Regions from separate parts of the Fictibacillus marinisediminis genome, predicted to be linked through region 3. Evidence: riboswitches for the same ligand, from Rfam matches in the RefSeq annotation. Region 3 holds a riboswitch; each other region holds the start of a gene.

Region 1 (5,418 bases), 2.6 Mb from region 3:
TTCGTCACAAAAAGATAAGGGAGGCCTCTCCTGTTCAGCTCCTGAACGAATTGCACCGCCTCTTCAATCCGTTCCTTACCTCTGTACATCGTTCCATCCAGATCAATCAAATAGCCTTTATATTTTTTCATTTCACAAACTCCTTTTTTCAGTCAAAGGTTAGTGTACCAAAATTGGGACCTTCCTAACAAAAATTCGAACCCCTTATCTCTCCTTTTCCCCTTTATGTATTTTTTTCCATTTGGAGTGCACGATAAGAAAAAAGGAGGTCATCTTATGTCTAAAAATATAAATGAAACTGTTGTTTCTGGAGTACAAAACGCATTGAATCAAATGAAACAGGAGATTGCCAGGGAGTTTGGTGTTTCTTTAGGAGCAGATACGACGTCTAGACAGAACGGTTCGGTTGGCGGCGAGATCACGAAGCGCCTCGTACAGATGGCTGAGCAACAGCTTTGAAAGAAAGTAGCTAGACATCACATCTTTTCAAGTTTTCATTGATATCAAAAAACCAGGAGGGATTCCCTCCTGGTTTTTATTTCGGCGTTCCTGGCTGAAAATATTCAATTCTCTCCCGGTCAGGGCCATAGAAGAAAATATACTGAGAACCATCCGGCAACGATGTCTCCTTATCTTCGACTAACAGAACGCTATGATTCTTCAGCTCCTGAATTTCTTTCGAGAGATCATCTACGGTAAACGCCACATGATTCACTTTTCCTTCTTCAGCCAGCTGTCTATTGTGGCCTCCTACCAGCTCAACCAGGATCTCCCCTTCCAGTCCCAAAAAAACTAGTTCGATTCCTGGCTTGGAGTGTTTCATTCGGTTGATTACATCCAAACCTATGATGTCACGGTAAAAGGAAATGGATTCTTCCAAGTTTTCAACCATAATTCCTATATGCTCAAGCTTTCTTACAGCCATACCAAACATCCCTTCCAATTTCGATTCATTCACCTGAAAATTTCATACTTGTCTTAAGTATAGTAGAAAGGGAGTTTATTGAACATAACAATTACTGGCCGCTTGGAACCGGACTTATTACCGCTAGTGCCTGCTCGAGATCATAGATAATATCATCAATCGTTTCAATGCCCACCGATAGCCTTACCATCTCAGGCGATACTCCTGCTCTAAGCTGCTCTTCCTCTGTCAGCTGCTGATGCGTAGTGCTTGCCGGATGGATAATCAAAGATTTGGAATCCCCAACGTTCGCCAAGTGAGAGAATAACTTCACACTTTCGATGAGCTTTCTTCCTTCTTCTACACCGCCTTTTACCCCGAAAGTGAGGATAGCACCAGCACCTTTAGGCAAATATTTCTGCGCCAGCTCATTAAACTTGTTATCTTCTAATCCAGGATAGTTCACCCAGTCGACAGCAGGATGTTCTTTTAGGTATTTCGCCACCTTCAGGGCATTTTCACTATGCCGTTCTACACGCAGTGCCAGCGTTTCTAACCCTTGAATAAAGAGGAAGGAGTTAAACGGCGATACGCAAGAACCGAGGTCTCTGAGCAATTGGACACGCGCCTTGATAATATAAGCCAGCGGTCCGACTGCTTCCGTATAAACGACGCCATTATAGCTTTCATCCGGCTCCGTAAGTCCCGGGAATTTGCCGTTCGTCCAATCAAACTTACCGGAATCTATGATTAATCCTCCAATCGATGTGCCGTGTCCGCCAATGAATTTTGTAGCGGAATGAACGACAATGTCTGCTCCATGCTCGATCGGACGGCAAAGATATGGTGTCGCAAACGTATTGTCTACGATAAGGGGAACACCTGCTTCATGAGCAATTTCTGCAATGGCCGAGATATCTGCCACGTCAATTTTCGGATTCCCGATCGTCTCGATGTAAACGGCTTTTGTCTTTTCAGTAATGGCATCACGGAAGGACTGAAGGTTATCCACATCTGCAAATTTAAAATTGATTCCGAGCTTCGGAAGTGTATTCGCAAACAAGTTATACGTTCCGCCATATAAAGAGCCAGACGCTACAATTTCGTCACCTGCTCCCGCTATGTTTAATATGGAATACGTAATCGCCGCCTGGCCGGATGCCACCGCCAGCGCTCCTACACCGCCTTCAAGCTTTGCAATCGTCTGTTCAAACGCATCCTGTGTCGGGTTCATGATTCTGCTGTAAATATTCCCAAACTCTTTTAAACCAAAAAGGTTGGCTGCGTGCTCCGTACTGTTGAACTGATAAGACGTTGTCTGGTAAATCGGAACCGCCCTCGCGCCTGTTGTCGGATCTACTTTCTGTCCCTCGTGCAATGAAACCGTCTCAAAACCATATTCTCTTTCTTCACTCATGTTCAATCTCTCCTTCTAAAATGTAGTGGTTTAAACAGAGGCAAGGATCTGAGTAAAATGTTAGCCAACAAGAAAAGCTGAAGTGCCCTACTAAGGTCCGACAAGCGCTGGAGTTCTTCTCAAGCAACACGTTTTTTGTGTTGAGGGAGAAGAACGAAGACGACTAGGATGAAAAGAAGATCTTCCTTTTCATCTATCGAGGACCTTAGCTGCATTGGGCACTGAAGCTGGACAATCAAAAAGACCTCTTCTAAAAGAAGAGGTCGCAGTTTTCACCGTCGGCTCTCATCTTTCAGAACATTTGCGTGTTCTGCTGAAATTAGCACCATGCATTTCTGCTGGTTGCCGGGTTTCATCGGGTCAGTCCCTCCACCTCTCTGGATAAGATACATCTGAATATTAAGTTATTTTGAATAATACTGAACTTTAATGTTGAAGTCAACCCTTTTTTCACGATAGGAGAGTGGCCAAGTTTTTGGCACGCTCCCCAGGGCCGATGTTCGAAACTTTGCATTTTTTATTTTCTGCTGCAGTCAGCAATACCTTAAAAACAGAGTTGATGGGATATGGAAAAAGAGAGCACCTTTGATGGAGCTTCCTGACGTCCTTCGTGCGTCAACAGATGGAAAGAATAAAGAGCGGATGATCGTAAAAATCCAATAAAAAATAACCCTATTGGCGGATCGGCCAGTAGGGTTTTATGCGTTTTTCTCTTCGGAAATCAAATATTTGCAATACGAGCCGCCTTTAGCAAGACACTCTGTGCGTTCCACATGGTCTGTACCGAGCATTCTCTGGAATAAAGAAAGCTCACATGAGCAGGCATGCTGATATTCATTTGCTACTTTGGCAATCGGGCAGTTGAATTCTTTTAATTCATACTGGCCGTCTTCTGTTTTTTCCCACTCGACCATATAGCCGGCTTCGTTTTGAATGTCGGCGAGTTCTGCCACCTTTTGCTCAAAGCTCTTATTCTCCATCCGTTTCTTATACTTATCATTTAAGCGGTTTTCCCGGCGGACAAACAATTCATGCACAGCTTTCTCACCGGCAATCTCCTGAATGTCTCTCATAAATTCAACGGTCAGCCCCGAATAGTTGCGCGGAAATTGTTCATCCGCTTCTTCGGAGAGCTGATACACATTCAGCGGCCGTCCCATGGCCTGGCGGACCAGGGTGGTTTCAACGAGCCTGTCTCTCTCTAATGTATTTAAGTGGCGCCTGACAGCCATCTCGGTAATCCCCAGGCGGCTGGCCATTTCAGTAACCGTCAATTTTCTATATCGCTTAAGCATATGAATGATTTCAGAACGGGTAGAGGTGTTATTAGCCATAGCCATTAACAATCACCTTCCTTACCCCTATCTTACAGCATTTGCAAGCAAAAGTACATTCTAAACAAAAATGTTTAGAAAGAGGGATCGCAGCTTTTACTTCTGATCCTCTTCAGGCAAAAATGCAGAAACAGGCCCCAATTCTTGTTCAATATAGCGTCTCACATCGGCAGGGAAACTTTCGATCGATCCAACATTTTCCAAAAGGACCTCGGAAATTTCAGAATGGCTGACACTCGCAAATTGCTGGACCAGCATTTTGCGCAGCAATACAACCTTTTTCAATCCTTTCGCATTTTGCGCCGTGATCACTCTTTCATCCTCAAGGATATCCAATATGTCTTCATAACTGCCCGGATCCCTCATGATGAAGCCATCGATCATCGAATTCCCAACATCGATCATACTTTCGATGATAACGTGAGCCGCTCGTTCAAGAGCCAGCTTTTCTACATCACCTTCCTTGCCGGCCAGTTTCTTTGCCTGCTGAAGCAATGATTCCAGAAATACTAAATGGTGTTCAATCTTTTTTCTGTCAACAAAATACATATGTATCACCCTGCCTTGTCATTCTGCATAGTCCTTATTAGTTTATCACAAAAATCAAGGAGGATTACGGAAGTAGCCTCCTATTTTCTTATTGCGGCTTGTCTGCTATCATGGGAAAGAAAGAAGGAAAGCCCTTGCGGCAAGGAGGACTGAATGTGGCAGAAGAACGCTTTTTTCTGTATGACGATACCGAGAAATCCGAGACACGCTTCGTAAGTTTTATGGGAACGAATACCCGATTTGACCTCGCCATTGTAAAAACAGGAAGACATTACGGCAAGAGCCTGATACTCGATCTGCAGGGAAGCCGTTTTTCCATCATAGGAGAAGATGACCTTGAAGAAGAGGGATACTTGGAGCATGTTTTCCAGCTTAATGAGGAAGATGCACAGGAGCTTCGGGAGTTCCTATACGAAACATTATAGTTTTGCGGGAAAATTAACCACACAAAAAAAGCCATTCCATGGGCAGTTTAAAAAAGGATAGATGACTTCTATCCTTAACCTGCCTGAAGGGAATGGTTATTTTGTATAACAAGGACAAAAAAACCTATACGGATTTCTCTAATGTGGAAACCGGCAGGCGCTATGTTCTGCCTGAAGACTTGCCTGAAGGACCGTACGGATCTCCAATTAATGCAAAGCTTGGCAAATCTACTCCCTGGGAAGAAAATCAGCGGTATTACAGCGCCTTTAACTATGAATATAAAAATCTTCACGCCGGCACGGAACGCCAATATCCCGGTGCCCATCCGACGCATGATGATCCTGGAGAAGATACAGAAGAACCATACCAAAATTATAAATAAGGCAGGATAAATAACCCCTTGTTGATCAGGGGGTTATTTTCTTTAGCACAAAATAAGGACAGCCAAAGTTACAATACTCATAAATGTATTCCGGAAGCGTACTGATCTTCGTGTCATATGTCGCTTTATCATGCCCGTCTTCGAAAAAGCCGCGCAGCCTGAGCTGTTCATATCCGATATCACCGACAAGATAATCATATTTATGTAAAATTTCGCTGTACCTTGATTTGAGCAGTTCCTCATCAAAGGCCTCTTTATTATTCTCTATCAGTTCGTAGCAATGCTCACCAATACAAATCATGAACTCACCTCACTTTTATATTTTACCATGTCCCATAAAAATACAGCCAACAATTTCTTTGTAAAAAGTTTTTTATTGTGGTCAACCTAAGGAAAAGGAGGTGAA
Region 2 (5,418 bases), 680 kb from region 3:
GGGCAAGACGTGTCCACAGCACGACGCCATCGGAAAGTGGATCACCAGACGCAACACCCAGGGTAAAAGGATAGCTTTGAAACTTTGGAGCCGCGTTAACCTCAAAGCCCCCTATGGACTGAGCCAGCACCATACCTAGAGATAATCCCGCGATCTTACCGGTTCCTTTTAGAAAGCTTCGACGATCGAACCTCTTGTCCTCATTACTCTTATCGGTTAAATTCTTAATCCAATCCTCCATATGCCTCTCATCTGCCATGCTGATTCCCCTCTCATTGAAATAGTAGCGTACGAGGCTCAGTATAAAACCTGTTTGTGAATCTACCGTAAAGATATGTAAAGGCCGGAGTTTAAGAGAATAAAAGGAGAAGGCCATTCTTCTCAGGACTTTTATCATCCCCTGTATCTTTTTTCAACATATTTCAATGCGTGAAAGGACAAATTCAGTCAACCCTCAACAAACAATAAGGACTTTCGCCCAGGTGAATTTTAACATTCGCTTTAAAAAACCCTAACAATTGGAAGTTAAAAAAAGAGTGCGGGGAGCACTCTTTTTTGATTGGCGCGTATTTGTGTGAGATTGGATCGTAAAACGAGAAGATTCGCGCGTATTTCAACCCAATCGGCGCGTATTCCTTCAAACTCACGAAGGCTTCCTCAGCTCCACAACATTATCCTCCTGTTTAGCCAGCTTTTTACGGTAGACAATCTTGGATAGCGTGATGCTGAACTCATACAGAACCAAAAGTGGGATCGTGACAAGAAAATCTGACATGAAATCCGGCGGCGTAATTACAATCGCAATCAGTACTAAAACAAAATAAGCGATTCTCCGTGCTTTTGATAGTAGTTTTGGATTTACGAGTCCGATTGATGTCAGAAACATGATGACGAGAGGAATCTCGAACAAAAAGCCAAACGGCAGCGTGAGATTCATCATAAATCTGAAATATTTTTCTGATGTAAAGAAGGTCTGAAACTGTCCATCCGACAGCGAGAGCAGGAAATCCAGCACCATCGGGTAAACCACAAAATAGCCAAAGGCAAGGCCGGTAATAAACAGCAGAAATAACGCCGGTATGTAGGACAATGCCGTTTTGGCTTCATGTTTAGAGAGTGCCGGTTTCACAAACATCCAGATCTGGTGAGCCGCCACCGGAATCGTCAGTGCGATGGAGATGATGCCCGATATCATAAAATACACCCACAGAATATCACTTGGCCCAAGAACCGCAAGCTTCTCGTCCAAATCCCTGATCAGCCAGTGATAGATGTCCTGAACATAAATAAAGGAAACGATGAAAAATAGAGCAAATGTAACCAAGGTAATGATCAGCCGTTTTCGAAGCTCGCTTAGATGATCCACTAGGAGCATTTCTACATCCTTCATAATTTTTCACCTCTGCTAAATAAGAGGAAGGAGATGACGAATGGCCATCCCCTTCTTCTATTATTTCTGGTCTGCTCTCTCTTCCTTTTCATCCGAACTCATCAAATCTTTGGCAGAGTTTTTAAATTCCCTGAGTGTGCTGCCAAATGCCCGTCCAATCTCAGGAAGTTTAGAAGGTCCAAAGATAATTAACGCGATCACTAACATGATAACCAAGCCGGGTATACCGATATTTTGTAACATTGGAATGCCTCCTTAAGGATGTCGTTATCGCTCACCTCCTACGATAAATAAGTATTGTTGAGGAAATATGAAGAAAAATTTAACATTTTATAAACTTAAAAAAGGATGGCATTCACCATCCCTTACACGATATTAATTGCCCGTGCCGCCAATACAACGAGCGCAACAAGTGAGATCACCGATTGTGTCATCATCAGGAGTTTCGCCCGCCTGGAAAATACAGCCGTATCCGCCGGACTGAAAGCAACACTTGTGTTAAAGGCTACAAATAAGTAATCCAGGAAATTAGGCTTCCACCCTTCCCACTCTGGCAGTGAGGACATCATCTGAGGAAAACCAAATTCAGGCTTCCCTGGATTTTTTGAATTTCTCCGGATTGGCCCCCCTCTGTCGATCTCCCAATACCAGATCGCAAAAATCAGCACGTTCGCTGCCCACAATAGACCAGCACTTTGAAATAATTCACTGGCACTCGGCATGCCAAAAAATAAAGAATACACCAAGTCCACCATGCTGCTCATCAAGGCAAAAGTAAGAACTAAAACCCGAAGAATCGCAAATTTCCTCGACCATAGATCATGTTCAGAACTAACTGCGTAAAGTAAAGGAATATAAAGGATAAAAGCAATGACAAAGACCGGCCAGTTCGGGCCGATTGTCACCATATTGGACAAAAGTTTAAATAAGATTCCGATGATGACGATCGCAACATCAGACGGCCAGCGGTAATCTTTTTTCGTACTCATTTTCAATTTCATAAAACCGCCAACTTAAAAAGGGTAGTCAATGGATGAAGGCATGCTCGTCCTCATACACCGCTACCTTATGATATGTCATTAAAAATGGATTGGTGACCTTATCTTTCCAGGGGAATTAAAGATTGATGCTATTCAAACAGTTGAATTTTCGGGTCTCTGCTATTTATGGCGAGTACCGTCTGCAGCTGACCTCTATGGTGATAGACATGTCCGAGAATTTCCAGCATCCATTCGTATCTTGAATAGGACACTCCCCACCACGAGGTTGTCACAACAGACCAATCTTCATTCGTAAAACACGCCGTCTTCTCTTTTAAAAAAGCAAAATGATCAAGAAGCATCTCCTTTATTTCCAAAAGGGTCTGGGGGTGGTGCTTTTCATAGAACTCCTCCATCTCCTGCTGAGTGGCCCCATTCAAGATCATAAAGTCCGCTTTATAGATCACGGCTAGATGGGCGAACAGTTCCCGTAATGTTCTTTTCTCCGCTCCCAGCGAAAGTTCCAGGTCGCTTTCTTCCATGATTTCTAAAATTTTCAGAATGTAATGGTTGGCTATCTCCAGCTGGTGAAAAATTGGTTTTATTATATTCATGAGGACTCCTTTCTAAGTAAACAAAAAAACCCTCATATAAGGGTTTCATAGTGAAAATTAAACGCCAGTGCGACGGTGCTGGTTGTTGGCCTTTTTCGTCTGCTGGCTTTTCATTTGTTTGGTTGATTTAACCGGGTTTGTAGAAAGCTTTCCGTTAGCCTGCTGCTGCTTTTTTTCAGCCAGCTTTTGCTTGATCGCTTCCTGATAGCTCAGCTTTTTAGGCTGCCCGTTATTTTCAGATGACATATTTCGTACCTCCTTATGCCGTATAGATCATACTGTAATGATATCTTCTTCCACATGTTTTGTCTGCATTTTTTTACAAATAGGGCAACTTAATTGGAGAACATGGCCCAATTTCGCTATGATAGATGGCAGGAACAAGGAAAGGAACGCTGCACATGGTGGATTTTGAATTGGATACAGTGGATTGCAAGAGGTTCGCTTTTTCTTGAAGATCTCCGACACAAACACCCATAAATATATTTATACAATGGCCCTGTTGGAAAAAAAGGAATTGACATTATTTTGAATACCTGCCATAATACGAAGTAATTTGATATGAGTACACTCTTATTAAGAGCAGGTGGAGGGAATTAGCCCTATGAAGCCCGGCAACCATTCATGCTGAATCATCAGTATGGAAACGGTGCTAAATCTAACAGCGAAAGCTGAGAGATGAGAGGTCAACGGATTTATTCGGAAGCCCTCTGTCTCTTTTGAGATAGAGGGCTTTTGGTTTAAATCCATGCTCTCAAGACAGTGTAGCACTATCAAAAAATGAAAATGGGGGTTGGGGAATCAATGAAATTAAAAAAATGGGGATTATTATTACTGGGAGTATTGATCGCGGCAGCATTATCGGCATGCGGATCATCAAGCACGAGCGGCGATGGGAAAAGGATAGAAAAATTAACTGTCGGTGCCTCTAATGTACCGCACGCTGTCATTCTAAAAGAAGCGGTTCCTTTGCTGAAGAAAAAAGGAATTGACCTGAAGATCGTTAAATTCCAAGATTATGTTCTGCCAAACAAAGCGCTGGCCAATAAAGAGATCGATGCTAACTACTTCCAGCACATTCCTTACCTGGAGCAGCAACTGAAAGAAAATCCAAACTATAAATTCGAAAACGCTGGAGCCATTCATATTGAACCAATGGGCGTTTACTCTAAAAAATACAAATCACTAAAAGATTTGCCGAACGGTGCAAAAGTGATTCTAAGCAATTCAGTAGCTGAGCATGGCCGAATTCTTTCTATCTTTGAAAAAGCAGGATTGATCAAGCTTAAATCAGGCGTCGGGTACAAAGCACAGCTGAAAGACATTGTTGAAAATCCAAAGAAACTTAAATTTAGGGCTGACATCGAGCCAGCTCTTCTTACAAAGGCCTATCAGTACAATGAAGGAGATGCTATCGTCATCAACACGAACTATGCCATCGATGCTGGACTTAATCCAAAGAAAGATTCCATCGCACTAGAAGGGCCTGATTCTCCATTTGCCAACATCATCACTGTCCGCCAAGGCGATAAAGACAAGAAAGCCATTAAAACCCTGGTTGAAGTGCTTCATTCTAAAAAGATCCAATCGTTTATTGAAAAAGAATACAAAGGCGCCGTCCTCCCTGTATCAAATTAAGATGAAATAAGTGCCTGGAGAATTATCTCCAGGCTCTTTTTTGGTATGGGGCGGAATGATGTGTTTGGCATGTAAAATGCTTGATCTGGCACGTAAAGCGAAAAAAGCGGACAGTAAACTCTTAAAAGCGGCACGTAAACTCAGCAAAGTGGACAGTAAACCATATAAACCCGCATGTAAACTCAAAAATCACTATTCAAACACATTACCTGCACACTAAAAACACAGCAAGCTCCTCAAAAATAATGAAGCTTCCCCTCATCTACGAGAAAGCTTCTTTTTCATCAAATAATTGCCACTTATTTTCTTGGATCCTGCACTTCTTTTTAGCTTTTGACGGTTCCTCTCAGACTGTAGGAGATGGAACGATTGGATATGATCCTTTCTTTTACACCATCCGGAAGATATAGATATGGCTCTGCTTCCTTATAATCCATCCATGCGACTTCCTCGATTTCATCCGGACATAGGGTCCCAATCTTTCCACCGGTTATTTTGCCAAGGAACGTAAAGAAGATCACATGATGCCCATTTTCTTCAAAAAAGGCCTCGGATATTCCAAATACGTTCTCTACTTCTACTTCCAGGCCCGTCTCTTCTCTCACTTCACGGACAGCAGCCTGTTCAAGGGTTTCCCCTTCCTCCACTGCACCCCCGGGAAGCGTATAATAGGAACCTTTATCCCCTCTGTTCTTCACCATAAAGATGTTATCCGATCGTTCGTCCCACAATAAAACATAAACCACATCTACACGTTTCATTTGCTCATCTCCTCTAACTGTTTTGATAGCTTCTC
Region 3 (5,418 bases):
GATATCAGCACCTGCCTCTAAATATTGCAAATGGACATCCAGAATTACATCAGGACGGGTAAAGTTCAGGTTTTCATTGCAGCCATCCAGGTCTTCGCCGCCAAAGTCTTCGGCAGTCAGATTGGCTTGCTGGAGGATGGTGCCCATTGCCCCGTCCATGATCAGTATTTTATTCTTAAGCTGTTGTTCAAGGGTTTGATTAGACATTCTGAATCCTCCTTGTTTTTTTGCGGTCAATTTCGTAGGCATACTCCGTCAGTTCAGCCGTCAATTCATATCGCATGAATGGGGTGATCAAATAGATGCCATTAAACAGTTCAGAAGCGGCATCTATCAGAGATTTTGAGATGGCAAGGCCTTCCCTTGCTCCAGAAACTGGGTCGTCTTTAAACTTCGCCATACGGCCGCGCACATCGTCTGTCAGTTTGATCCCCGGCACCTCATAATGAAGAAAGTCAGCGTTGCGGCTTGAGGTGAGAGGCATAATCCCAACGTAGAAAGGAACCGGCAGATCTTTTACAGCTTCGTGGAACTCCAGCAGTTTCTCTTCAGAGTACACCGGCTGGCTGATAAAGTAGTCCGCGCCGCTTTCTATTTTTTTCTCTGCCCTCTGAACTGCTCTTTCCAGTGACTTCACATTTGGATTAAAGGCGGCACCGACGGTAAATTGTGTTTTTTGTCCCAAGTCTTTTCCGGAAAGTGAAACCCCTTCGTTAAACTGTTTGATCATTTTAATCAGTTCTATGGAGGTAACATCATAGACGCTTGAAGCTCCCGGAAAATCGCCTACCTTTGCCGGATCCCCAGTAATTGCCAAAATATCGTGAAGTCCGAGTGTATGCAGTCCCATGAGATGAGACTGCAGACCGATAATATTCCGGTCTCGGCAAGCGAGATGAACGATCGGCTGGACTCCTGTCTGTGCTTTAGCCAAAGAAGATAGGGAGGTATTGCAGATTCTTGGTGATGCCAACGAGTTGTCTGCAAGCGTAATGGCATCTGCTCCGGCTTCTTTCAATGCCTTTGCTCCTTCAAAAAAACGGGATGTATCAAGCTTGCGGGGAGGATCCAGCTCAACAATGACCGATCGCCTTTCTTTTAGAATATCAGGCAGGGAAATCTCAGGTTTCTGCCTCGTTTCAACAACGGCAATAGGCTCTGGGCGCTGTCTGACTTCCTTTTCGGTAACAGGCTTCAGTCCATGAAGCTCTTCAGCGAAAGCTTCAATATGAGCAGGAGTTGTTCCGCAGCAGCCTCCGAGAAGGCGGATGCCTTGGTTTCTGAAAAGTGAAGCACTGTTCTTGAAATACTCCGCATCACCTTCATACTGAAATTTTCCATCCACATAGGAAGGAAGACTTGCATTCGGATAAGCGGAAAGATAGGCATGCTTTGGAATTTCTACTTCCTCAAGTGTCTTGATCATATGAAAGGGCCCAAGACGGCAATTCAGCCCTACGACATCCGCTCCTAAATCTTCTAGGCGTCTAATCGCTGTATTGATGGGTGTTCTGTCATTTAGAATACCGACTTCCTGCAAAGAAATCTGCGAGATGATCGGAATGCGGGTCTCGCTGCGTGCAATTTCAAGAACGGTTTCCAATTCTTCCAAATCGTAAAAGGTCTCAAGAAGAAGGCCATCCACTCCTTCCAACAGAAGACAGTAGAGCTGTTCCCTAAAACTTCTCTTTATTTCTTCAATCGTAAGTGAGCTTGGGCCCGTTCCACGGATTCCTCCGATGGTTCCCAGTACATACGTTTCATTGGCAGCTGCTTTTTTGCAAGTCTTACAGCCGCACTATTCAGCTCTTTGACTTGCTCCTCCAATCCATATCTTTGCAGTTTAATATAGTTGGCGCTGTACGTATTGGTCTGAATGACATCTGCACCGGCCTGTATGTAAGCCTGGTGGATGGACTGAATCTGATCAGGGTGCGTCAGATTCAGCTGCTCAAAACAGCAATCCGTTCCATACGAGTAGAGAAGTGTTCCCATTGCCCCATCGGCAATCAAGATTTTGTCTTCAAGATCTTTCAATAATCCCATTATGCGGTCCTCCTGTTAGTTCGGTATCTTCCAGCGGCCCAATAAAATAAAAAAAAGCCTTCTTAAAGAAGAAGACTTTGAAAGTTCGAGGTCATTCTTCTTATCTTCCAAGTTCAATTCGAACTTGTTGGACTTAGCACCTTTTCAGCTGCAAAGCTGAAGGTTGCTGAGGTGTCAACGGGCCATTCCCTTAACCTCTCTGGATAAGAAACCAAATCGCTATAAAATTAATTCTCTATACCTTACAATAATTGTTGGAAGATTTCAATAGCTTTTTCAAATGAAAAAATGGTTGAGCTTTTTATCACAGGGGGACTCCGATTATGAAGAATAAGTATACCAACCTTGACGGGATACAAAACACACATACATTTAAAGAATTGCTGCAGTGGAGAAGAGAAAGCGCGGCAACAAAAATATTTAGCTCAGCAGATTCCGCAAGGCCAGAAAAAGGATCAGCAGATTAAAAGAAAACCGGCAGCATCATTCCATCACATGGATCGGCCATTCTGCTTTTCTCATTCAGATGGGCGGGTGCAGGCTTAAGGTACTGTTGCTCGGGGAGACATGGTGGAAAAGTGGAAAGGAGCAGCCGCAATAGCCTGATTCCCGTTTTTCACCTTTAAGGGACATTTATCATACACTACACTAACACTTTTAAAGGTGGAGATAGCAATGGGGTGCATGGTTAATATTTACTATCTGAAGATAAATAGTCTGGCGAGCAACAGTTCATTGAATCTGGGATCAACCTTTCATAATAGCCATACAGCAAATACAAAATCTACAGGCGACAATAGTTCTGTTGGAGATCATTCACCAGCAGAAGCCATGATGAAAAACATGGTCTTTGATCCGGATGTTAATGATCAAAATGAATACGGAAATGCAGATACTTCGGTTGCAAACCAGCCTTAATGAAATGGAGCAATAAAAGAAGAAGGGGGGTCACCTCATGCCATATTTGTTTAATATTTTTAATATCAAAACGAATGGTGTGACCATGAACGGTAACATAGATATCGGCCCGACCGTCCATAACAGCCATACAGCCAATACAAAGTCAGTTGGTTCTACGATCTCTCTTGGAGACTTTTCTCCGTCAACTGGATTTATGGTGAACAGCAACATCGATCCGGATATCAGCGACCAAGGCCAGGTAGCGAACCCGTCCGCTCCAGTCACTAACCAGCCTTAACGTTCACCCGCCTGTTTTTACCGAAAGAGGGAGTCTGTCCAATCAGCTTTTTGTTCAAGCCATACACTGTAGGTAAAGAGCGAAAAGGATGGAACAGATTTGCGTTTTTCTTTCAGAATAGGAAAAATCATCACAAATGGTGTGACTCAAAATGGAAACATCGATATTGGAAGTACCGTCCAGAACAGCCATACAGCCAATACCAAATCGGTAGGGGCGGTTGTGGCGTTCGGTGACTGCTCAGATGCCTGTGCGTATATGATCAACTTCAACGAAGACAACGACGAAAATGATATGGGTCAAAGCGAAGGACAGGACGATCAGCAGAAATAATGAAGGAGCGCTTAATGGGAGCGCTCTTTTTCTTTGGCCGAGAAGGATTTCTTTTCCCTAAAAAAGAAGCCTGGTGGTAGTGGTGGAGAATAATCTTAAAGGAGTTGCCATCGGATCTGAAAGAATACGCGCCGATTTCGTGAAAATACGATCCAATCTCAAAGAAATACGATCCGATCACTGCAAAATACAGATAAAATGCAATGCACTTACTAGAAAGGAGCACGGAATGAAGTTAAATGAACTGAATAACAGGGTAAATGACATTATTAGCGGCCAAAATGGAGATTATGCTTACTGGATTGAAACGGAGGATGGCCACATTGAGTATCAGGCAGATGAGGTATTCCCAGCCGCAAGCCTTATCAAGATACCAATTTTAATTGAAGCCTTTCGGCAGACAGAAGCAGGTCAAATCGATCTCGCTTCCCGTATTTCATTAAAACAGGAGGTAAGGGTTGGCGGTGCCGGGGTTCTCCAGCTTTTTTCTGATGAATCAGCTGTTACTGTAGCAGATATACTCACGTTAATGATCACTGTTTCTGATAACATGGCAGCCAACATTATGATTGAAAAAACAGGCATGGTGAGAATTAATGCTCTGCTGGCTGAATTGGGCTGCAGCCAGACATTGCTCCAGCGCAAGCTGATGGATTTCGAAGCTGTTAAGGAAGGAAAGAACAACTATACTTCAGCAAGAGATGTTATTCTTCAGCTGAAGGAGATTGACAGGGGAGGCAGGTTAAAGGCCAAGAGCAAACAAGCGATCATGAACATTCTTCAAAATCAGCAGTTTCGCTATAAGCTTCCCGCCTATATGGATGAAGAAAAGATAACCATCGCGAATAAAACTGGAGAATTGGAGGGAGTAGAGCACGACGCAGGCATTTTCACATTTAAGAGAGAAAAGCTGTTTGCAGTGGTTCTAACGAAAAGTTTACCGAGTGAAGAAGAAGGAAGACAAGCCCTGGCGCTAATTGGGAAAGTACTGAATGACTATATGCTAAGTTATCAAAAAAATTAGAAAAAATTGTTTTTGGCTTCTTCGACAAAAAATGATAAAATTATGAATACTTAATGAAAACGCATACATAACAACGACAGAGGTGAACAGATGATTACGAATCAAAATGATCAAGGGCTCAAGCGAGGCATGAAAGCACGGCATTTATTTATGATCTCCCTGGGTGGTGTAATCGGAACCGGATTCTTTCTCGGTTCGGGGATGACCATTCATGATGCCGGCCCGGCAGGCGCGGTGATTTCTTATCTCGTTGGCGGATTTATCATGTATTTGACGATGCTCTGTCTTGGTGAGCTTTCAGTTGCTATGCCTGTATCCGGTTCTTTCCAAACATATACGACTAAATTTATAGGGCCTGGAACAGGTTTTGCCGTCGGATGGCTCTACTGGCTAGGATGGGCGGTTACCGTAGCTCTTGAATTTTTCTCAGCTTCTGCTTTGATGCAGAGATGGTTTCCTCATTCAGAACTTTGGATGTGGAGCTTAATTTTTGCGGGTGTATTATTTGCTTTGAACGCACTATCTGCGAAGGCTTTCGGAGAAACAGAATTTTGGTTTGCGAGCATAAAGGTTCTTGCCATTATTTTATTTATTATCCTTGGCGGTGCGGCGATTTTTGGCCTGATCGATATGAAAGGCGCCAGCTCGTCTCCAGGTTTCACAAATTTTGTTTCAGCGGGATGGTTTCCGAATGGATTCAGTGCTCTGTTTGTCACCATGATTGCTGTTAACTTCTCTTTCCAGGGAACCGAGCTGATTGGAATAGCATCTGGAGAAAGTGAAAATCCTGAAAAAACCATTCCACGTTCCATTCGTC

What was found. A riboswitch is a leader RNA that binds a small molecule or an ion and turns the genes downstream of it on or off. The one in region 3 is predicted to bind S-adenosylmethionine.
Region 1: another riboswitch for S-adenosylmethionine. It lies ahead of LCY76_RS17295 (homocysteine synthase); the one in region 3 lies ahead of LCY76_RS03440 (bifunctional homocysteine S-methyltransferase/methylenetetrahydrofolate reductase).
Region 2: another riboswitch for S-adenosylmethionine. It lies ahead of LCY76_RS07210 (MetQ/NlpA family ABC transporter substrate-binding protein); the one in region 3 lies ahead of LCY76_RS03440 (bifunctional homocysteine S-methyltransferase/methylenetetrahydrofolate reductase).

Annotation. Positions count from the first base shown of each region.
Region 1 is NZ_JAIWJX010000002.1:3,236,925-3,242,342, forward strand. It holds gene LCY76_RS17280 (TIGR01457 family HAD-type hydrolase) at 1-131, opposite strand, end outside; gene LCY76_RS17285 (alpha/beta-type small acid-soluble spore protein) at 277-459, shown strand; gene LCY76_RS17290 (VOC family protein) at 536-925, opposite strand; gene LCY76_RS17295 (homocysteine synthase) at 1,017-2,321, opposite strand; SAM riboswitch class I at 2,604-2,709, opposite strand; gene LCY76_RS17300 (helix-turn-helix transcriptional regulator) at 3,020-3,661, opposite strand; gene LCY76_RS17305 (DUF86 domain-containing protein) at 3,752-4,204, opposite strand; gene LCY76_RS17310 (DUF3055 domain-containing protein) at 4,360-4,629, shown strand; gene LCY76_RS17315 (hypothetical protein) at 4,722-5,012, shown strand; gene LCY76_RS17320 (YutD family protein) at 5,038-5,313, opposite strand.
Region 2 is NZ_JAIWJX010000002.1:1,307,032-1,312,449, reverse strand. It holds gene LCY76_RS07240 (alkaline phosphatase D family protein) at 1-241, opposite strand, end outside; gene tatC (twin-arginine translocase subunit TatC) at 644-1,390, opposite strand; gene LCY76_RS07230 (twin-arginine translocase TatA/TatE family subunit) at 1,451-1,633, opposite strand; gene LCY76_RS07225 (DUF1345 domain-containing protein) at 1,756-2,391, opposite strand; gene LCY76_RS07220 (DinB family protein) at 2,520-2,984, opposite strand; gene LCY76_RS07215 (hypothetical protein) at 3,042-3,230, opposite strand; SAM riboswitch class I at 3,555-3,669, shown strand; gene LCY76_RS07210 (MetQ/NlpA family ABC transporter substrate-binding protein) at 3,789-4,622, shown strand; gene LCY76_RS07205 (NUDIX hydrolase) at 4,949-5,383, opposite strand; gene LCY76_RS07200 (hypothetical protein) at 5,380-5,418, opposite strand, start outside.
Region 3 is NZ_JAIWJX010000002.1:622,949-628,366, forward strand. It holds gene metH (methionine synthase) at 1-207, opposite strand, end outside; partial or broken gene LCY76_RS03440 (bifunctional homocysteine S-methyltransferase/methylenetetrahydrofolate reductase) at 200-2,046, opposite strand; SAM riboswitch class I at 2,144-2,256, opposite strand; gene LCY76_RS03445 (hypothetical protein) at 2,370-2,513, shown strand; gene LCY76_RS03450 (spore germination protein) at 2,722-2,964, shown strand; gene LCY76_RS03455 (spore germination protein) at 3,002-3,244, shown strand; gene LCY76_RS03460 (spore germination protein) at 3,344-3,577, shown strand; gene LCY76_RS03465 (serine hydrolase) at 3,807-4,601, shown strand; gene LCY76_RS03470 (amino acid permease) at 4,692-5,418, shown strand, end outside.